DNA from 2 places in the Williamsia sp. Y853 genome. Region 1 is predicted to be linked to the other one. Evidence: riboswitches for the same ligand, from Rfam matches in the RefSeq annotation. Region 1 holds a riboswitch; the other holds the start of a gene.
What was found. Region 1 has a riboswitch for cyclic di-AMP ahead of AC1TPF_RS23985 (transglycosylase family protein). Riboswitches for the same ligand answer to the same signal wherever they lie in the genome.
Positions count from the first base shown of each region.

Region 1 (10,885 bases):
GTGAGCATGGCAACCGCGTCGACCGCGCCATCGAGTTCCAGCACGATCTCGGTGTCGAAGCCAGGAGCCGGTTGGGTGTCGATCGGCCACGCCAGCCGCAGAGTTGGCACCGGATGCCCGGCCAAGTCGGTTCCGGCGAGCTGCGCCCTGGTGCGCGTCGCCGAGAACTCGATGGATCCGGTGCGAGAACGGATCTGGACGTGGTCGGTGACCGCGGCCACCGCACTGAATCCGACCCCGAAACGCCCGACCAGACCGTGACCGGTCTTGCTCGAGGACCGCAACGCGGTCAGCGCCTGCACGCCCGACCGGTCGAGTGGGGACCCGGTGTTCGCCACGTGAAGATCTTCACCGTCGATCCACACCGCCACCCGGCCCTCGACACCGGCTTCGGTGGCAGCATCGGCGGCGTTGGCAACAAGCTCGGTCAGCAGGCGATCGCGGTACCCGACCCCGACCAGATCGGATTCGGCAGCGGTGTCCTCACGCAAACGAGTGGGCGAGGCCAACCACGACTGCAGGATCGAATCCCGCAACCGATCAACACCAAACGGATCCGGCCCGGTCATCACCGGCACCCGCAGGAGTGCGCCATCACGCGCAGCTCAGGTATTCGCGTGGATTTCGACCGCGCCATCGTCGTAGGCGTCGTAAGCCGGACTGCCTGCACCCTCGGGTGCCTTCACATCCGAGTGCGCCCCGCAGCCGTAGTCGGCGTGGACCACATGCCCATCGGCAGAGAACTCGTTGGCGCAGACGCCGAACGCCGCACGCAAGGAGCCCACCACCGGAAGATAGAACGCGCACGAGACGCAGTTGTGCTTCGCGGTGCGGGCCATCTCGGCGGCCGGACCGTGGTCGCCGTCGACCCAACGCTGCGCGGCCTCGATACGGCCCTCGTAGCTCAACAAGCGCTTGCGGCCGAGCCCGATCGCCTCGCCGACCGCCGCTTCTTCGTCGACGAGATCAAAATCACCGTTGTCGACGTAGCCGGGCACCAGCCGCGGATCGTCGGCGGGCGTGGCGAGCAGATCACCTGGATGCAGATCGCCGGGCCGGACCCGCTGATCCCACGGCACCCAGACCGGTGCGGTCAGTGCCGAAGACCCGGGCAGCAAAGCGACCTCGTTGATGGTGACGTCGTCACTGTCGGGGCACCCGGCCAACACCACACACCACTGCCACCCGCGATATCCGGGCACGTTCGCCGCAAAGTAGTGGGTCACCGTGTAGTCGGCCTCGGTCACCGCGTCGAGGTGTTCCCCGATTTCCCGTTCGTCGGCGTCGATGGCGGCCCGCGCCTGATCGACGGCCGAGGTCAGGAGCGACGAAACCCGCTGTTTGTCGGGCTGCGCACCATCGGTCGCTGTTTCTGGCTGTTCAGTAACCGCGTTCACCCCTCTAGTGTGCCGTATCGCAACCCGCCCGGAGTGCACGAGGGTTGGTCGGCGGTCACGAGATAGGGAAGAATCAGGAAAGTGAACCGAGGAAATCCACCACCTGATCCTCGTGCGACCCCCTCGGACCGGGGCGGAGACGCGCGCGGCCATGCTGGTGCATCCGGTCACGACCCCCGGGAGCGTCCGCGCCAAACGCCCACCGCACATCCGGGCTCTGCCAATTACCCGGCGGACGGCGGATCCCCGCGCGCACCGCATCCCGGTCCCCCGCCTGCAGGCCCCGGGATGCGGAAACCACCGCCCCAGAACCAACCGCCCCAAAACCAGCCACCCCCGAATCAACAGCCAACGAGGCAACAGCCCCGGAACCAACCGCCGCGGAACAACCCCCCACGACAAGATCCGTCCGGGGCATACCCGCCACCCGGTGCACCCGGTCGCCACGACACCCGACAGCAGACGTCGCAGAACCGGCACCTGCCCCCGCTCGACGAGACCGACTACCACAGCGACGACAAAGCCCGCGCCATGCCGCGCAAACTCACCGTCACACGGGTGGCGGCCATGCGCGGTCGCGAACTGACGTCCAAGGGCCTGGGGAAAATCCATCAGGCCGCCACGGCGGACGGCGCCGATCGATCCGGACTGACCGCGCTCACGTACCCGACGGTCGTCAACTTCGCCGTCGACGCCGCGATGACGATCGCGCTCGCCAACACCCTGTTCTTCGCCGCGGCCAGTGCCGAATCCAAGGGCAAGGTCGGGCTCTATCTCGCGCTGACCATCGCCCCGTTCGCCATCATCGCGCCACTGATCGGACCACTGCTCGACAAACTGCAACGCGGTCGCCGGATCGCCATGGCCGGAACATTTCTCGGCCGGACCATCCTGGCGCTGCTCGTGATGGCCAACTCCGGATGGGATGCGGCCTCGAGCCAACTCACATACGACCCATGGGTGCTCTACCCCTGTGCCCTGGGAATGTTGGTGTTGTCCAAATCCTTTGGCGTTCTCAAATCCGCGGTGACGCCACGCGTCCTCCCGCCGACCATCGACCTGCCGAGGGTGAATTCGCGGTTGACCACGTTCGGCCTGGTCGGTGGCACCATCGTCGGTGGCGGCGTGGCCGCCTTCTTCGAGATGACGCTCGGCAAGGTTCTGCCGCTGCACATTCCGGGCGCGATGGTGTGGCTGGCGATCATCACCGTCGTCGGTGCGGTGCTGTGTATGCGGATCCCGTCGTGGGTCGAGGTCACCGAGGGTGAGGTGCCGACGACGCTGACGTACCACGGTGAGCCGGCCCGAACCCAGATGCCGTCACCCGACGAAACCAAGAAGTCGACGGTCAAAGCGCTGACGGCAACGATCCGGCAACCGTTGGGCCGCAATGTCCTGGTGGGACTGTGGGGCAACGGGACGATCCGCATCCTCACCGGGTTCCTGACGCTGTTCATCGCCTTCTACGCAAAGTCGCAGCAGGGTGGCGGCAGCGGTTGGGCGCAGGTCGCGATGCTCGGCGCGGTGGGTGCGGCAGCCGGTATCGGCAACTTCATCGGCAATGCCACCGGAACCCGGCTCGAGCTCCCGAATCCTCAGCGCATCGTTGTGATCGTCACCGGTTCGTGTGCACTCGTCGCGCTGCTCGCCGCGGTCTTCGGCAACCTCATCTTTGTCATCATCGCCGCGTTGATCGCATCCGGAACCAGCGCAATCGGCAAGGTCTGCCTGGACTCGTCCATCCAGGACGATCTGCCAGACGCGTCCAGAGCGTCCGCATTCGGTCGCTCCGAGACCGTGCTGCAGATGGGCTGGGTGTTCGGGGCCTCCCTTGGCGTGTTGCTGCCGACCAATCTGTCCATCGGATTCGGTGTGGTCACCGTTCTGCTGGTCCTGGGCTTCGCCCAGACCTTTGTCACCAACCGGGGATCGACCCTGGTACCCGGTTTCGGCGGCAAGCGACCTGACATGACAATGCCGACCGGCGCAATCCACGTCGATCCCACCGTGCGGGAGTCGTGGAACAAGAACACACGGAAAAAGGGTGCTCGCGAAGAATGAGTTTGACCGCAGGCGAAAAGAAGTTCGCCACCATCGCGGCGATTGTTGCCGTCCTGTTCGTAGCCATCGTCGGCGGCTCGGTTGCCGCACTGACCGCGGGCCACAAGAGCGACGACATCCCGTACCTCCAGGTGGCCTCCGGCAGCACATTGGTCCGCGTCGAACCGCTGGCCTACTGCACCATCGATCTGTCCAAATGTGAGGGCTCGGCGACGAATCCGCCCACGCGGGTTCCCGTTGCCGTCGGGGACACGCTCATGGTGTCGTTGTCCCATGAACTGGCTGTCGGACCGTGGATCCTGGTGGTGCAGTATCTGACCGCCGAAGGTTTCGACAATGGAACCGAGACCATCTACCTCAGCGATTCCAAACGCACCATCACGTTGCCATCGACCGAGGACAAGATTCTGGCCGTTGTCCAGATCACCCAGCCGTCGCAGATCGAGACCGAACCAGGCGTCTTCATCCAACGAGGCATCTGGGGTATCGACACACTCCCCGACGGCGTCGACGTACCCGCTTCCGGGTAGGTCGGCCCCGCCGAGGGTGGAATCAGGATTCGAGTTCGCGGGCCACGGCCCGGACAACCTCTGAAATACGTTGTGAAGTCTTGCGATCGGGGTAGCGACCAATGCGCAGATCGGGCTGCACCTTGCCTTCGAGCAAGGTGATCAGATCGGCGACCATGCCGTGGAGCTCGTCGGGGCTATGCCGCTTGGGCTGCTCCTTGCGGGCTTCCCGGGTGTTCTTGGCAACGCTCGGCGCGGGGTCGAGAATCTTGACCGTGAGCGCCTGCGGACCGCGACGACCCGCAGCCATGCCGAACTCGACCTTCTGGCCGGGCTTGAGCGCCTCGGTTCCAGCGGGGAGCGCTGACGAACGTACATAGACGTCTTCGCCATCATCTTGCGAGAGAAAGCCGAAGCCCTTCTCCGCGTCGTACCATTTCACCTTGCCGGTAGGCACTGTGCTCACCCTCATCTGTTCGCGTGACCCAAAACGAAAGCGCCCGCTGTGACAAGTGCGGTCCAGCCAGACGCGTTTGATCAGTCTAGCCCCTCGACCAGGCTCCCAACACCATGGTTTCCCCCATCGCGCAACCGTGACAGCGAGCTCCGCCTTCGGCTTCGTCCGGCAGGTGAGCGAGCTCCGCCTTCGGCTTCGTCTGGCAGGTGAGCGACCTCGCCTTCAGCTGCATATGCGGCACTGCACTACCGTTGACCACATGCGCAAAGCCGAAGGCGCCGGACTGCTACGGGTTGCGGTGGGGTTGTTCGCGATTGGGCTCATCGCCCTGATCGCACTGTTTCTCGCCGAGCCGATCACCGGCGAAACCGCTCCCCTGTTCGTCTATCTGCTCATCATGTGTGCGCCCTTGGGATTTTTGTTCGGGCTGATTTTTGCCCTCCGATCAGGGCGCCGGGCGAAACAGCAGGCCGACCAGTCCGGCGACAACAACAGCCCCCCACTAGAGTGACGCTCGAGATGAGCCTTCATATTGACGGAGCCCTGACGCCCACCAGCGATGGTTCGGCCCTGCGGCGTGCCTACAGTTGTTTTCCGACCGGCGTGGTCGCCGTATGCCATCAGGGCGACGGTGACCCGATCGGTATCGCGGCGAGTTCCTTCGCCACCGTTTCCCTCGATCCGCCACTGGTATCGCTGTGTGTGCAGAACGAGTCGACGACGTGGCCGAAGCTGCACTCCGCTGCCGTCCTCGGAGTGTCGGTGTTCGCACACGACCAGGACGCCGAGTGCAAGCAGTTGGCGGGCCCGGCGGCAAAGAGGTTCGACGGACTCAACCTCGAAACAACTGCCGACGGTGCGCTGTTCATCGGCGGCGCGGTCGCCCAACTCGCGTGCGAGATCTACAACGAGATCCCGGCAGGCGATCACAGCCTCGTACTCCTCAAGGTGCTGGCCTTGCGCGCCGACACCGACCACGAGCCGCTGGTGTTCCACGCAAGCGCATTCCGCGCTCTACAGCGTCGCTCCTGACGGATTTTCCTTCCGACACCGCCCGGTGTCCGCCTGTGCTCACCACGCAGGTGCAGCAAACCGTAGGCTGGGGACTGTGACAGCCATCGCCCTCGGTATGCCGACCGGTCCCAACGCGCGACCGGTGACCGACGCCGTGACGCCCACTTCCGGACCGATGATCGACACTTTCGGGCGGGCAGTACGGGATCTACGGGTATCGGTGACCGACCGCTGCAACCTCCGGTGCACGTACTGCATGCCGGCCGAGGGCCTCGACTGGCTCGACAGAGCCGACGTCCTCACCTCCGACGAAATCGTCCGGCTCGTCGGTATCGCAGTCCGCGACCTGGGTATCCGCGCGGTCCGATTCACCGGTGGTGAACCGTTACTACGCAAGGACCTGACCGAGATCATCAGTGCTGTGGCAGCTCTGGAGCCTCGTCCCGAGATCGCGCTGACCACCAACGGCCTGAGTCTGGCCCGCAGCGCCGAGACTCTCGCCGCGGCCGGACTCGATCGGGTCAACGTCTCCCTCGACACCGTCGACGCGGCACGCTTCGCCTCGATCACCCGCCGTGATCGCCTCCCCGACGTCCTCGCGGGCCTGGCTGCGGCGAGCGCTGCCGGTCTACAGCCGGTCAAGGTGAACGCCGTCCTCGATCCCGACACCGGTCTCGCCGATGCGCCCGAACTCCTGCGGTTCTGCCTGGCCGAAGGATACGAGTTGCGCATCATCGAACAGATGCCATTGGACGCCGAGCATCACTGGTCACGCACGAAGATGGTCACCGCCGATCAGATACTCGACACCTTGCAAGCCGACTTCGAACTACGTCCGGACACCGCACCCAGAGGGGCCGCGCCTGCGCAGCGGTGGCTCGTCGAAGGTCACCACACCCCGGACGGCAAACCGGCCAGGGTCGGCATCATCGCCTCGGTGACACGTCCGTTCTGCGGTGACTGCGACCGGACGCGCCTGACGGCCGACGGACAGCTCCGCAACTGCCTGTTCGCCACTTCGGAGACCGACATCCGAGGTTTACTGAGATCAACTGAGAATTCAGATCAGCACATTGCCTTGCGGTGGCGAGAAGCAACCTGGGGCAAATTGCCAGGCCACGGGGTCAATGACCCAGGCTTTCTGCAGCCCTCTCGGCCCATGTCTGCGATCGGTGGCTGACATGGAGATCTGCGTCAGGTTTTTCGCAGCCGCGCAAGCCGCTGCCGGTGTCGAACAAATGGTGATACACCTCACTGACAAAGCGACTCTTGCCGATCTGGAAAATGAATTGGGCCAAGCGAATCCGCAATTGGCCGAAGTGTTGCAACGATGCTCATATCTGCATGAGTCGATAGCGGTCCGAGACCGGTCGCGCACCCTCGCCGGAGGCGACACAATTGACGTTCTCCCGCCGTTCGCGGGCGGTTGAGCAACCGGACACCCGCCCGCACATCGGGTCATTTGACCCACTTGAGCGCTTCCTCCCTTTGAATGATGCTGTGATGTTACTCACATAACGGTTAGATCACGGATCGGACACGGGACGACACTCATAGCGGTGAGCAGCAAATATGCCAAATCCGGGCCAAAAGTCCCCTCGGGATGCACAGTTGGGGCGCCTCAGATAGGCGTGTGCAAGCGCGAATTAACACGTAGCGTCTCACTCGGTCGAACTGATCGGCCACATTGCAACTGAATATTCTCGGATCGCCGCGCCCAACCTCGTCCCGCGTTCCGAGAAACTCCAAACGTAATTCAGGGACGAGGGCGGGGGACCCAAACATCTCCTGGAGATCACCGGATTCCGACGGTCGATGGCGGCAACGCCCGACACCGACGAAATCCTTGGGGTGCAGTTCCGCGCAGCGGAACCGAGCAACCTCTCGCTCGAACCCGACAGCTGACTTCGTAGGCGCGTGGAGAGAGGAAGTAAACCTTATGTCCGGACGTCATCGTCAGCCGACCAACACCGGTCGCACCGTTGCCAAGATCGCCCTCACCTCTGCCGTCATCGGCGGCGGCGCCAGCCTCGCCTTCGCAGGCGGCGGCAACGCCGGAGCGGCCACCGACTCAGAGTGGGACCGCGTCGCACAGTGTGAGTCGGGCGGCAACTGGGCCATCAACACCGGAAACGGTTACCAGGGTGGCCTGCAATTCTCCCCGAGCACCTGGACCGGCCACGGCGGCGGCGAATTCGCCCCGTCCGCAGACCAGGCCTCCAAGGAGCAGCAGATCGCTGTTGCCGAGCGTGTCCTCGCTTCGCAGGGCAAGGGCGCATGGCCCACTTGCGGCACCGGCCTGAGCGGCGCCACCGAGCGCGAAGCTCCCACCGCGGCTCCGAACCTGGAAATCCCGGCCGTGCCCGAGCTCCCGAACCTGTCACAGGCGACCGACGACATCGTCGCTCAGCTCAAGGCCACCATCGATGATCCCGCGCTGCACGACCTGCTCGATCAGGCCAACGCCCAGGGCGACCTCACCCCTGATCAGGTCGCACTGTTCAACGAGTACAAAGGCTACCTCCCCGCTTCCTGATCCACCCTCAGGAAGCCCCTAGACGAAGGACCCCACACGCGACGCAACGTCCGTGTGGGGTCCTTTTCCAAATTCAGGAGCAGGCCGGGGAGATGACCCGGCGTTACCGGGCAGACATGGAAGTAACACGCCCGTAACAATGCGTGAAGATTGCACATCTATGACGTGAACGACTGTGCAACGTTCGCGTTGCCGGGCACCGGTGCAGGCGGAAAACTCAAGTCGCACAGCCCCGCACCATATCGGCCCAGGTGCGTTTTCCGGAGGAGCCACATTGAACGCTCATCTCACTGCCGCCCATTGGGTGTATCTCGTCGGGATCATCGTCATCCTCATCACGATGGCAATGCGCAAGAACATCGTCGTACCTGCTGTAATCGCCACATTTCTGACCGCTTTCGTCTTCTCCGGCAGCATCATCACCGGTCTCGCATCGATCTTCAATGCCAGTCTTGTTGCCGCCAAAGAGCTTTTCAACATCTTCCTCATCATCGCCATGGTCACGGCAATGTTGGGCGCACTTCGTCACATGGGAGCCGACCGCCTGATGGTCGCTCCATTCAGGCGCGTGATGCGTACCGGCACAAGCAGTTTCATCGTTCTGGCGGTCGTCACCTACGTGATCTCGTTGTTCTTCTGGCCCACACCTGCGGTTCCACTCGTGGGCGCAGTGCTCATCCCGGTGGCCATCCGCGCGGGTCTGTCGCCACTGTCGGTGGGTATGGTCATCGCCATCTGCGGTCAGGGTATGGCACTGTCGTCGGACTACATCATCAAGGTCGCGCCCGGAATCTCTGCAACAAGCGCGGGTGTGGACACCGACACGGTGGCCGACAAGGCGATGATCCTCTCGCTCATCGTCGGCCTGACCGCCCTCATCATCACGTTCGTCATGCAGCGCAAACACTGGCGCTCCCCGTCACCGGACCTGCTCGTCGAATGGGAGGCCGAGGCGGACCGTGGTGCCGACGACCTGCGTGATGAGCTGGGCGAAGACGGTGGTGTCGGCGGACCGGGCTCCGAGCCCGCCGGCGGACCCGCTGGACCACGGCCGGACGGCGCAGAACCGGTGGCGATCGCGGCCACCGCCACACCCTCCACTGCGACTGCCGTCATCGAGCGCAAAACAGTCGTGGACGACCAACCGCCTGCGAAGTCGGCGATGGCTCGCACCTTCGCGATGCTGGTACCACTGGTGTATCTGGCCCTCGTGGTCTATCTCATCTTGGGGAAGGTGGGTGTCGTCCCGGCCCTGAAGGGCGGCGATGCAGCCGCCATCGTCGGAGGTATTGCCACTCTCGTGCTCTTCGCGGCCGCCGCGGTCTCCGACAAGGGCAACTTTCTCGAGACCACGTCCGAGCACCTCATCGACGGCCTGGTCTTCGCCTTCAAAGCGATGGGCATCGTGCTCCCCATCGCCGGCTTCTTCTTCATCGGAAACGCCGACTTCTCCGGCGCGATTCTCGGCTACTCCGACGACCAGGCGGGTCCGGCAATCCTGTTCGATCTGGTGAACTCCGCCCAGTCGCACCTCCCGCAGAACTCGTTCGTGACGGCGTTCGGCATCCTGTTCATCGGCATGGTCGCGGGTCTGGAGGGCTCCGGTTTCAGTGGCCTGCCGCTGACCGGTTCACTCTCCGGGGCTTTGGGTCCAGCCGTCGACATGGATCCCTCGACCCTTGCGGCGATCGGTCAGATGGGCAACATCTGGTCGGGCGGTGGCACGCTCGTTGCCTGGTCATCACTCGTCGCCGTGGCCGGATTCGCCCGCGTTCCGGTGCTCGACCTGGCCCGCAAGTGCTTCCTGCCCGTCGTCAGCGGCCTGGTCCTCTGCACGCTGTTTGCCATCTTGTTCCTCTGACACCGATCCGTCTCGAGTGCCCCGCCGCGGAGTATCCGTGGCGGGCATTCGGTGTCGACCGGTCCGCTCGTCCCCCGTCCACGCTCACCGAGGAGCCCACACACCATGCCGCCGCGCTTCCGTCTCGAACCAGCCTTCATACCCGTCATCGTCCTGACATTCGTCACCGGCATCGTCGACGCGGTCGGCTACCTCGCCCTGGATCGGGTGTTCACCGGCAACATGACCGGCAACATCGTCATCCTCGGTATGGGATTGGCCGGAGCCGACGGACTACCGATTCTCGGGCCATTGCTCGCGGTGCTGGCGTTCATGGCGGGTGCGTACGTGGCCGGCCTGCTTCTACGGGGTCACGAGAAGACCTGGCACCTGCGCCGCACCACCGGCCTGCTGGTCGCCGGGGGCAGCGCGCTCGCCGGCTGTGCCCTGGTCCTTGCCCTCGCCGACTCGCACGCCGAACCTGTCCAGATCGCGGTCGCCGCAACCACAGCGGCCGTGATGGGCTCCCAGGCGGCCGTCGCCCGGAAACTGGCAGTGACCGACATGACGACGGTGGTCGTCACCTCCACCCTCACCCAGCTCGCCGGTGAGTCGTTCATGCTGGGCAGCAGGCACAGCCTCGCAAACCGGCGGCTCGCCGCCATTCTCACGATCTTCCTCGGCGCCGTGGCCGGGGCACTGCTGCTGCGCCTGCACGTTGCGGTCCCGATGGCACTGGCCGCGGTCCTGATGATCACCGCCGCGATCATCGGTCATCTCGCGGTACGGGAACAACGTCGCGAAGCAGCGGTTCCCAGCGTCTCCGCGGCCTGAATCCGGACGTGGCATCACACGAACCGGTCGGTGCAGTATGCACAGGAATGTACGAAAATGATGTGCACGATGCAGCATTCGCGGTAGTGCTCACCACCCCACGCGGTGAGAAGGTAGGGTGCGGCGCCGGCCACCCGGCCCGGGAGACTGGGATGAGGAACCGATGACCACCACTGCCGGCCCGGCCAAGACGACAAACACAGACGACGCCGGTACCCCGTTGGCCCTCTCGGCACT
Region 1 is NZ_JBXCJC010000004.1:745,033-755,917, reverse strand. It holds gene AC1TPF_RS24030 (sacsin N-terminal ATP-binding-like domain-containing protein) at 1-569, opposite strand, end outside; gene AC1TPF_RS24025 (DUF3027 domain-containing protein) at 606-1,397, opposite strand; gene AC1TPF_RS24020 (MFS transporter) at 1,686-3,458, shown strand; gene AC1TPF_RS24015 (DUF2771 family protein) at 3,455-3,988, shown strand; gene AC1TPF_RS24010 (cold-shock protein) at 4,011-4,424, opposite strand; gene AC1TPF_RS24005 (hypothetical protein) at 4,684-4,935, shown strand; gene AC1TPF_RS24000 (flavin reductase family protein) at 4,944-5,456, shown strand; gene moaA (GTP 3',8-cyclase MoaA) at 5,533-6,618, shown strand; gene AC1TPF_RS23990 (MoaD/ThiS family protein) at 6,620-6,868, shown strand; cyclic di-AMP (ydaO/yuaA leader) riboswitch at 7,172-7,370, shown strand; gene AC1TPF_RS23985 (transglycosylase family protein) at 7,378-7,974, shown strand; gene AC1TPF_RS23980 (TRAP transporter large permease) at 8,249-9,835, shown strand; gene AC1TPF_RS23975 (YoaK family protein) at 9,941-10,648, shown strand; gene AC1TPF_RS23970 (MFS transporter) at 10,812-10,885, shown strand, end outside.

Region 2 (10,885 bases), on a different contig from region 1:
GGTGTGAACATCGCGCTGACGGCCGACGGCGTCAGCCGGTGTGTTGCGGAAGCCGGTATCGGATTCTGTTTTGCCCCGGTCTTCCATCCGGCGTTGCGTTTTGCTGCCGCACCGCGCAAGGAGATCGGCATCCCCACGGTCTTCAATGTGCTGGGTCCATTGACCAATCCGGCACGGCCGACGAGCGGGCTTGTCGGTTGTGCTTTCGCCGATCTGGCGCCGGTGCTGGCACAGACCTTTGTGGAGCGCGGCGATTCAGTGCTCGTGGTCCGCGGCGACGACGGCCTCGACGAGTTCACCACCACGTCGACCTCGACGGTGTGGCAGGCATTCGACGGTACGGTGCGCAAACAGACGGTGGATCCGACGACGCTCGGGTTGGCCCGGGTGCAACTGTCGGCACTACAGGGTGGGGATGCCGAACACAACGCCGCCGTCGCGCGGGAGGTCTTCGCCGGCGGGACGGGACCTGTCCGGGATGCGGTGCTGCTCAACGCCGCCGGCGCACTGGCCGCGTACCGTCCGCAACCCGATGTCGATCTGCACGAGCAGTTACGTCAGCACATGGCCGTGGCCGCGGCAGCAATCGATTCGGGTGCTGCCGCAGCACGGCTGGCCGATTGGGTCCGCGTCAGCAACGCCTGACCCGACTCTTGGGCGAGATCACTCGCCGCCCGGATCACTCGCCGCCAGATCACTCGCCGATGGAGAAGCCCGCGTCGACGTCGGCGCTCGAATAGCTCTTGAACGCGATATGGGTTGCGGTGTGCTTGACCCCGGGGAGCCGGCTGATGGATTCGGTGACCACGTCGGCGATCTTCTCGTGGTCGCGGACTCGGAGTTTGGCGATCAGGTCGACGTCCCCTGCGCACGAATAGACCTCGGTGACACCGGGGATGTCGGCGACCGCTTGCGCAGTTTCGGGGATCTGGTGGACATCGGTCTGAATCAGGACGATCGCGGTAATCATGGATTCAGACTAGTGCCGGATCAGGTCTGATCGATATCGATGGTGCGATGTGCCGAACCGACGAGTTCCCGCCACTGCGCCCACCGTCCGGCGCCGTGTCTCGGGAGGCTGAATCCGCTTGTGGCGCAGACAATTCGAACGCCAGGACTGGTGAGCCACCGAAAGACGAGGGCGGCTTCCTCCGGCGCGGCGCCGCAGAGTGGTCCGGTCGCGGGGATCACGGTCTCGGCCGAGGCGGCGAGCAACTCGACCACCGGCATCGGAGAGACTCCGCGGACCGCGACCCCGGCGCTGGCCAGGCGCCCGTGACGGATGACGGCAAGGTCCCAGCCACCACGCCCGTCGGGTGCGGCGGCCACGAGTTCGGAGATCCTGGCAAGCGCGGCGAGGCGCTGACAGCGTTCGAGATGGGCGATGAGTTGATCGAGGCGGTCGCGCAGGCGGGCGGCGTTCTCGAACAGTTCTGCCTCGGACAGGGTGGTCAGTCGATCCAGCGCGGCCAGGACGGGTGCATCGCTGCGTCCGGAGAGCAGGTCGGCCACAGCCTGCGCCCGCCGGCTGTAGGCGTCGGCGTCCACCGATTCGGCGGTCGCGCCATGGCAGCCGCCGACGATCCGCCTGCCGTCTGGCCCGACCTCACACTGATGTAGACCGTCAGCGCGCAGCGGGGTCCGGCAGGTGCGCAGTTCGCAGAGCTCGGAGATGAGGTCGGCGATGTCGTAGGCGACGGTCCGCGATCGGACCGGACCCAGAGCCACTGTCGTTGGGGTGCGGCTCACCTTCAGGCGCGGAAACGGCTCGTCGGTGAGGCAGAGCCACCAACCGCGGTGGGGGAACTTGGACCGGCGGTTGTATGGCGGGGCATGGGCGCCGAGCAGGCGCAGTTCCCGGACCCCGGCCTCGATGCGGTGCGCGCATTGCACATGATCGACGCGGGTGGCCAGATCCACCATCTCCCGGATGCGGGTGCGGGTCTCCGAGCCGGTGAAATAGCTGCGCACGCGCCGCCGCAGATCGACCGCGGTCCCTATATATAGGACTTCGTCCGACGGGCCGCGGAAAAGATAGACACCGGGCTCGGCAGGCAAGTTATCGGACAGGACTCTCTTGCTGCGGGTCGCTGCCGAGATCCCGGGGAGGTAGTCGCGCAATTCTCTATATGTATGGATGCCCTGGTTGCCGACCCGCTCGAACAAGCGGTGCAGTACCTCCACTGTGGCGCGGGCGTCGTCGAGTGCTCGGTGGGTGGGGCGGGTCTGTACGGCGAACAATGCGGCGAGGGCGGAGAGTTTCACCGTGGGCGCCTCCTCGCGGGTCAACACCCGTCTGGCGAGCTTCACGGTGCACAGCACCCGGTTGAAGTTCCACGGATGACCGAGTTCGGTGGCGGCAGCGCGAAGGAAGCCGACGTCGAATCGTGCGTTGTGCGCCACGATCACCGAATCCTGAGCGAATTCCAGGAATGCCGGGAGCACCTGATCGATGGTCGGTGCCCGGTAGACCATCGCTTCGGTGATCCCGGTCAACCGGACGATATGCGGGGGAATGCCGCGTTGGGGATCGACGAGCGTCGCAAAGTCGCCGAGTATCTCGCCGCCGCGGATCTTGACCGCACCGATCTCGGTGATGCGATCGTCGGTGGGACTGCCGCCAGTGGTCTCGAGGTCGACAACAACAAAGGTTGTCTCCCGCAGAGGTTGGTCGTCCGGATGCGCCATAGTCGGGTCGTCAAACGACATCTGAGCCCCAACAGCCTCATCAACACCACTCATAACACTCACGTCGCGAACACTAGTTCGAGCCTCCGACAACGTTGGGATGTTTCCGGCCGCAGGGAGCGGGGTAAAAGATCCGGGATGTCTTGTCGGATGGTGCCGCTAGCGTCGCGATCGATGTAACAAAAGCCGGCTCATCTCGGCTCCGGGTAAACCCTGAGGGCCCCTGAGATCGAGATGAGTGGCCCAATGAGACGGAGATCACATTGCTCATCGAATGCAGCACCTGCCCGGGTCGTCCAGTTGAGTGTGACGGCTGCATGATGACGGTTTTCATGGGTCCCGTAGGGGTCCGGAGCAGCGAGGATGCGGAAGTTCGCTGTGATGAATTCGTTATTGATCACGAGGCCCGCCTCGAGGATGCAGTGGCGATGTTCCGCGCCGCGGGCATGCTCGCGAAGTCTGACACTCACGATCATCGCGTAAGGCCCGGCGCAGGTGGGGGCCACTTTTCGGGGCAGAATCAGCCCCAATTGTGGGCTGTGTAACACGACACGCCGGGGGACCTCTGTCGTCCTTCCGGTGGACATTCGTCGCCACGGTTTCGTAACCTTTCTGAGACCTTGCGAAAGCGTTCACTCCATCCGGAGCGAATCGTGAGGTCGCCGCTTAATCACCAACACGGTGAACCGGGGAACCATCTGATGCAGACCACAAGTCCGCATTTGGGGTGAATCCCATCGAACCCTGAGGTCTCAACGACTTTGCGGGTTCACCGGGTAGGGCCATCTTCCGGCCCGAATCCGACAGCTAACTCGGTCAGCGGATAGGGAAGAAACAAGGAGATCTCGCTTCGTGGCGAAACATCGTTTGAACAAGGAAAGCCGTGGGGCCAAGAGTGCCCGCGGTGCACTCATTGCCGGTTCGATCACACTCGGCACCCTGGGTATCGCCGCAGCGCCTGCCTTTGCCGCACCGGTGACAGTTCCCGGTGTCGGAACTTTCGACATCCCGGGTGTGACCCCGGAAATGATTCCGAATGAGCTGAAGCCGGAGAACCTTCTCCCCGGCGTCGCCGCTGCACCCGCACCCGTCAAGGCTGCCGGTCAGGTCGCTGCGGACGCCGCAGTCAGCAAGATCGGTTCGCCGTACGTCTACGGCGCAGCCGGCCCCAGTGCTTTCGATTGCTCGGGTCTCGTCTACTGGGCGCATCAGCAGGCCGGTCAGACCATTCCTCGTGACAGCTACGGCCAGCTCGGCGGAGGCACCAGCGTCAGCGCTGCGGACGCCCAGCCCGGCGACGTCGTGATCTACAACGGTGGCGGCCACGCCGGCATCTACATCGGTGGCGGTGAAGTTGTGCACTCTTCCACCGAGGGTGTGCCCGTCGCGCGTATGGCTATCAACGGTCAGTCGATCGTGGACATCCGCCACTACTGAGCAACCAGAACTGAATAGGCCATCGGGCGGGTCCGCATCCTTGCGGTCCCGCCCGACGGCATCCGGCCACCGGTGCGGCGGGTGAGGTCTGGCGATTCACATCGTCGGCCCATGCGCGCTGTGTAGCCTGGCCGGGTTGGTCAATTGCAGTGCAAGGGGATTGGTCGTCGGGTGACCGTCGACCAGAGTTGTGAACGTCGGTTAACGAGGAGTTGTCAAAGTCGTGGTGCGTGAGGGATATGCCGCCGTGATGCGGACTGCCGTTGCCGGAGTGGTCGTGGCGTTGGCGGTCACGCTGGGCGCCGGTGCGCAGGCAAGTGCCGAGCCTGCTCCGCAGAGCCCCGACGTGATGCTCGCCGATTACACGAAACTTGGGCGTGAAGCCGAGCAGGCCACCGAGGCGATCCACACGGCCACCATCGAACTGGGCAAGCAGCGCGAGGCCGTTGCGACGGCGACCAAGGACACCGAGGCGGCCGTGGCCAACCTCGCGGCACTCGACGAGCAGGCCGAAGGTCTCCAGGGCGCAGTTGATGCGCTCGTCACCGCCAGTTACAAGGGTGCGCGGGTCAACCGTCTCTACGCGGTGCTGGTCAGTGATTCGCCGCAGTCGCTCCTCGATCAGATGGCCGGCCTGGAGATGATCTCGCGGCAGACCGTCGAGGACGTCAAGAGGTTCACGACCGCGAAGACCAAGGCAGAGAATGCCGAGAAGGCCGCGTCTGATGCCAAGCTCAAGGCCGAAGCCGCCGTGGCCACCGCGGAGAAGACCAGCGCCGACCTGCAGGCCCAGCAGAGTGAGCGCGTCTTCAAGGCGACCGAGATCCGGGCCATGTATCAGGCACTCACCGGCAAGCAGCTCGCCGAACTCGCCGGTGGGAGCGTCGACTTCGACCCGAAGCTGCTGCCGGCGGGCGCCGCCCCTGAAGTGGTCGCGGTCCGTGCGGCGATGACCCGGGTCGGCGATCCGTACGTCTGGGGCGCCACCGGCCCCGACCAGTTCGATTGCTCGGGACTGATGGTCTGGGCATATAAGCAGGCCGGTAAGACGTTGCCGCGGTCGAGCCAGGCCCAATTGGCCGGTGGAACCCAGGTCTCCCGCGACGACATGCGTCCAGGCGATCTGATCATCTACTACCCCGACGCAACCCACGTGGGCATGTACATCGGCAACGGGTACGTGATCCACGCGTCGACCTTCGGTGTGCCCGTGGCGGTTGTCCCGGTCGACAAGGGCGGCCCGTTCAACTCTGCCCGTCGGTACTGACCATCTCGGTGCGCAAGGGATTGGCTGCCCTCGCTCCACGGACCCGCCGGATCATCTGGGTGGTCGTTGCTCTGGCGCTTGTCGCTGTTGTGGCGGTCGCGGCCACCGTCATTTTCCGTGACTCATCCCAGGATTCGGTATCAGATCCCGCTGCACCCGCTGCGCGTCCGGCAAATCCGTATGAGCAGGCGCGAACGCTCGGGGTCACATTGACCCTGCAGGCCTATACCGATGCGTTGCGCAATGCCGAACCGGCCGCGGCGCTGGCACAACTCGACCCGTCCGCCGACCTCGCCCTGCGCACCCAGGCCGAGCTCAGTGCCGCCGGCGTCGGCGATCTGCCGTTGACGACCTTCGAGTACCGGCTGTCCGAGCGTCGCGATTTCGAACGGATGGTGCCTGCGCAGATCCAGGAGACACTCGACGCCGCAGGCAGTGTCGATTCCTGGGTCGCACCGGTCCAGCTGCGATATGCCTACGCGGGTATCGACGCCAAGGCCGTGGTGGTGGACATCCCGATGGTCATGGCCCAATATCCCGACGGCTGGCGGATTGTCGCCGAAGCCGCACCACTGTTCGGCGAGCCCCCGGCGCCGGGTCAGGTGTGGCAGTTCCCGGATCCCGGTTCCCAGCAGGTCGCAACCGATCCCGGCGAGTCGCTGGTACTCACCAACGGCAGCGACCGCCGATTCACCAAAGAGATTGCGCGGCAGCTTCCGGCCGCGGTCACTGCGGTGAGCCGGTTCTGGGGGACGAAGTGGCCGCAGAGTGCCGGGGTGGTCGCCGCGGCGACCGACGACGAGTTCCGTTCGCTGACAGGGGCATCTCCCGGCGATGCCGACGCCGCTGCCGCTGTCACGGTGTTCTCCGGGATCGACCGACCGGACGGGGCCGCGCCGACCGCCATCGGCCAGCGCGTGGTGTTCACTCCGCAAGCAGCGCAACTCGATTCCGCGGACCTGGCCGTGGTCTTGCGCCACGAGGTGTTCCATGTGGCGGCGCGCACGGCCACCGCGGAGAACGCCGCCATCTGGATCACCGAGGGCGTCGCAGAGTATGTCGGCCGCAGCGGGACCTACACGGACCTGGCGCAGGCGGCTCCGGCCCTGGCCGCGGAGATCGCGGGCTCGGGGCCACCGGAAGATCTGCCGAGCGATGCCGATTTCTCGCCGAGCAATCCCGATGCGGCCGTGTCGTATCAATCGGCCTGGTCGGTGGCGGCCTTCATCGCCGAGACGTTCGGCGAGGACAAGCTCCGGAACTTTTACGTCGCCCTTGCCGGTGCCGACCAGCCGTTGGACCCCGCACTGGTGGTGGCGGCCCAGGACACCGCGTCCGCAGTGGTGCTGAGGATCTCGCGCGAAGAACTGGTGCGGCAATGGCGCGATTGGCTCACCGCGCAGATACGGTGAGCTGATGCACCGGACCCTGTTGGTCACCAACGACTTTCCACCCCGGCAAGGGGGTATCCAGTCGTACCTACAGAATCTGGTCGATCGGCTTCCGGCCGGCGACATCGTCGTCTATGCGCCTCGCTGGCGTGGGGACAGTCATATCCGCTTCGATGCTGAGCAGCCCTATGAGGTGGTCCGGCATCCGACCACGTTGATGCTGCCGACGCCCGTGGTTGCCCATCGGGCCGCCGAATTGGTTCGCGCGCACCAGGTGGACACCGTGTGGTTCGGTGCGGCAGCGCCGCTGGCGACGCTGGCCGGTGCGGTTCGCCGGGCCGGCGCCAGTCGGGTGGTCGCCAGTACCCATGGTCATGAGGTGGGCTGGTCGATGTTGCCCGTCGCCCGCCAGACACTTGGCATGATCGGCCGCAACACCGACTTGATCACCTACGTGAGCAAGTACACGCGGGCCCGTTTTGCCGCCGCATTCGGCCCGCAGGCGGCGCTGGAGCATCTGCCGCCCGGTGTCGATGTCGACCGGTTCGCGCCGGACCCGGTTGCGCGCCAGGCATTTCGGGAGCGACTCGGGCTTGGCGACGCGCCGACCATCCTGTGTCTGTCACGGCTCGTCCCGCGTAAGGGGCAGGACGTGCTGATCCGGGCACTGCCGCAGGTCCGCGAAGCGATCGAGGGGGCCACCCTGGTGATCGTCGGCGGCGGGCCCTATGCGAAACGACTTCGTGAGCTGGCGGCCGAGACCGGCATGGCCGACCATGTCCTGTTCACCGGCTCGGTCGCGGCCGAGGAGTTGGCGAGTTACCACAACATCGCGGATGTTTTTGCGATGCCTGCCCGCACGCGGGGCCGTGGATTGGACGTCGAAGGCCTCGGCATCGTGTATCTCGAGGCCTCGGCGACCGGGGTGCCGGTGATCGCGGGCGACTCGGGCGGCGCACCCGAGACCGTCCGCGAGGGCGAGACCGGGCTGGTGGTGGACGGACGTTCGGTATCGCAGGTCGCTCAGGCCCTGACAACTGTTCTGGGCAACCCGGAGCTGCGCGAAGCAATGGGTCGTGCCGGGCGCGAGTGGGTGTGTTCCCGCTGGAAATGGGAGCACATGGCAAGCCGTCTGGGGCATCTGCTGTGACCGCACAGGGGCGGCGCTGCGGGGTCAAGGCAGGGTTTGTGGTCGGGTCGCGAAGCCGATATGTGAAGCTATTGCGGTGACCAGCATTCAGGTTGCCGATGAGACATTCATCGCGGCGCCACCCGAGAGCGCGACGGCGGTGATTGCCGACCGCGAAAACTGGCGTCGTTGGTGGCCCGACCTGCGACTGACCGTTGTCGAGGATCGGGCGGAGCAGGGCGTGCGCTGGACCGTGGCAGGCCCGTTTGCCGGTACCAGCGAGCTCTGGCTCGAGCCGGTGCTCGACGGCTTTGTCATGCACTACTTTCTGCATGCCGAACCGACCGGCGAGCTTCCCACGCAGCCGCGGGCCCGCATGGACGCGGTGGCCAAACTCAATCACCGGCGACGGGTTGCCGGGCGGGCGATGGCCTTTGAGGTCAAGGACCGGCTCGAGCGGGAGCGTCATGTCGGGGGGCCGGCGGCGGCAGCGGTGGTTCTGGACGGACACGGAGCCGGAAGATGACCGACCGCACTGAGCAATCGATCGTCATCAACGCCGACGCCGAGAACATCATGGCGGTGATCGCCGACTTCGAGAAATATCCGCAATGGGTGTCGGCGGCTCGTGAGGTCGAGGTCGTGAAGTCCGGTGCCGACGGCCGCGCCGAGCACGTGCGGTTCGTCCTCGACGCCGGTGTCCTCAAGGACAGGTACGAGCTCAGCTATGACTGGTCCACCGACGGGTATTCGGTCACCTGGGATTTGATCACGAGCGAACTGCAGACCGCCCAGCACGGACGGTATTCGCTTGTGCAGCAGGCGCCCGGCTCGACAAAGGTGACCTACGAGTTGACGGTGGATCTGGCAATCCCGATGATCGGGGCACTCAAACGTCGCGCCGAGAAAGCCATCACCGACGCCGCACTCAAGGAACTCAAGAAGAGGGTCGAAGACTGATCGATCTAGCGCCCATCCACCTCGTCCTGGGACCGGGTGGCACCGGAACGTCGACGGTCGCCGCCGCCGGTGCAGTAGGTGCGCGTCGATCCGGCGACGGTCGGTCCGAATCTGGCCGCCGCGGTAAGACACTGGTCGTGTCGCTGGACCGGTTTCATGTCATGTCCGGGATCTTCGGAGTGTTTTCTGTTCCGGGCCAGACGATTCCGGCCTCGCAACAGGTCGACCTCCTGGAGCTCGACACGCTCGCCATGCTGGCGGACACCTGGGGCATGATCCGGGACGCACTGGCCACCGGGGCGTTGACCGGTACCGCGGTTCCCGGATCCGAAGCGGTGCTGGCGGGCCTGGATCCCGAAGAGATCCTCGGGATGCCCGGGGTGGAATCGCTCCTCGCGTTGCGACGTATCCGCGATGAGGCGGCCTCTGGTCAGTGGTCACGCGTGGTCGTCGACACATCCGGTGCGACCGACGCATTCGAACTGTTCCGCGTCCCGCAGATGGTGGCCGACACCATCGAGCGACTCTGGCCCCGCCATCGTCGGCTGGGTGCGGCGACCGACAACACCCGGATCGCGCGTGTGGTCGCGGTACTCGATGCCCTGATCCGCGATTGTTCCGACATCGATGACCTGCTGTTCGATTCTTCGGGGGTCAGCGCCCACCTGGTGGTCGGGGCCGACGACCACGGAGTGCTGGCAGCTCGCCGGTACCAGGCCGTGCTGCAAGTGATGGGTCTGCCGTTGACCTCTGTTCTGGTCAACCGGCTCATGCCGGAGACAGGTGCGGCCGCGAAATCGACAGCGGATTGGTTCGCCCGTAAATCCGCCGATCAGCGCGCCTGCGTCGAACAGCTGCGGGAGATCGGTGGCGAGGCCGAATTGATTTGCCTTCCTTGGCTTTCCGAACCCATTGATTCAGTGATCCGAATGCGTGAGCTCGGGGCGTCACTGGAGGCTCGGCCGATGAGTCCGGTCGGCCCGCGGGCCGCCGACGTGGCCCGGGAGTCAGGGACCGGTGTCGATTCGGTGTATCGGATGCGGTGGCGGCAGTCGCTGCCCGACCCGTCCGGCCTCCGATTGGGCCGTAGTGGAGACGACTTGATGGTCACCGTCAGCGGCGTCCGGCAACGGGTCCGATTGCCTTCGGTGCTACGCCGGTGCGTGGTTGTGGGCGCTCATTGGGATGATGGGTTCATGACCGTGCGGTTCCGGCCCGATCCTGATCTGTGGCCGAGTCAGTCATAGATACGTAAGAATGGCGGGCACCGCACGATTTCGTGGCCGATGAGTCAGTTCCAACCGAGAGAAGGGCCGAGTGGACCAACAGCACGACGGCTCGCCAGGCGGATCTCGATCCGGGGGAGACTCAGACGCGTGGCGGGTCCTGCTGGTCGGCCTGCTCGAGAAGGTCGACCTCCTTGCGGCGGGCCTGCTCGGAGGCGAATCCGGACCCCGTAAGGGAGGTGCGGCCGGTGACGGCGCGGGCGCGCCGAGCGATTTCTCCGCACAGATCCGAACCACGCTGGAGATCCTCGTCGAAGAGGCCGGCGAGCTGATCTGGCAGATGCTCGGTCAGCTGATCGCGATCCTCGAGGCCATCCAAGAGGCACTCGAACACTTGATGGGTTCGACGCCTGGGCCCGCTGCCGCCGCATCGGCAGGCGAAGGTGGATGGCGCGAACATCCCTACGAGCCGATCACGGTGCACTTCGACTCCCCGGACCCTCAAGGTTCCCAGGACGATCCGCCGACGGGCGGCGGGTGAGCGCGGGGGCGTCCGGTCCGATCCGCCTCGGTGGCGCAGTCGGCGGGGAACTGGCGATCGGGATCGACATCGGTGGCACGAGTATCAGGGCTGCGGTGGTCGACGAACTCGGACGGGTTCACGACACGTTCCGGGCGCCGACGCCGGGCACCGAAGCGGCCCTTCAGTCCGCACTCGATCGCGCCGTGGCGGAGCTGACAAGCCGGTGGAGCGTGAGCGCGGTGGGATTGGCGGTGGCGGGCTTTC
Region 2 is NZ_JBXCJC010000006.1:125,672-136,556, reverse strand. It holds gene trpD (anthranilate phosphoribosyltransferase) at 1-645, shown strand, start outside; gene AC1TPF_RS26320 (Lrp/AsnC family transcriptional regulator) at 695-970, opposite strand; gene AC1TPF_RS26315 (DEDD exonuclease domain-containing protein) at 991-2,742, opposite strand; cyclic di-AMP (ydaO/yuaA leader) riboswitch at 3,342-3,525, shown strand; gene AC1TPF_RS26310 (C40 family peptidase) at 3,541-4,125, shown strand; gene AC1TPF_RS26305 (C40 family peptidase) at 4,376-5,392, shown strand; gene AC1TPF_RS26300 (hypothetical protein) at 5,401-6,804, shown strand; gene AC1TPF_RS26295 (glycosyltransferase family 4 protein) at 6,809-7,933, shown strand; gene AC1TPF_RS26290 (SRPBCC family protein) at 8,010-8,438, shown strand; gene AC1TPF_RS26285 (SRPBCC family protein) at 8,435-8,872, shown strand; gene AC1TPF_RS26280 (ArsA family ATPase) at 8,869-10,119, shown strand; gene AC1TPF_RS26275 (hypothetical protein) at 10,190-10,639, shown strand; gene AC1TPF_RS26270 (ROK family protein) at 10,636-10,885, shown strand, end outside.
Region 2: it holds a riboswitch for cyclic di-AMP, as region 1 does, so the genes downstream of both, AC1TPF_RS26310 (C40 family peptidase) here and AC1TPF_RS23985 (transglycosylase family protein) in region 1, are expected to answer to the same signal.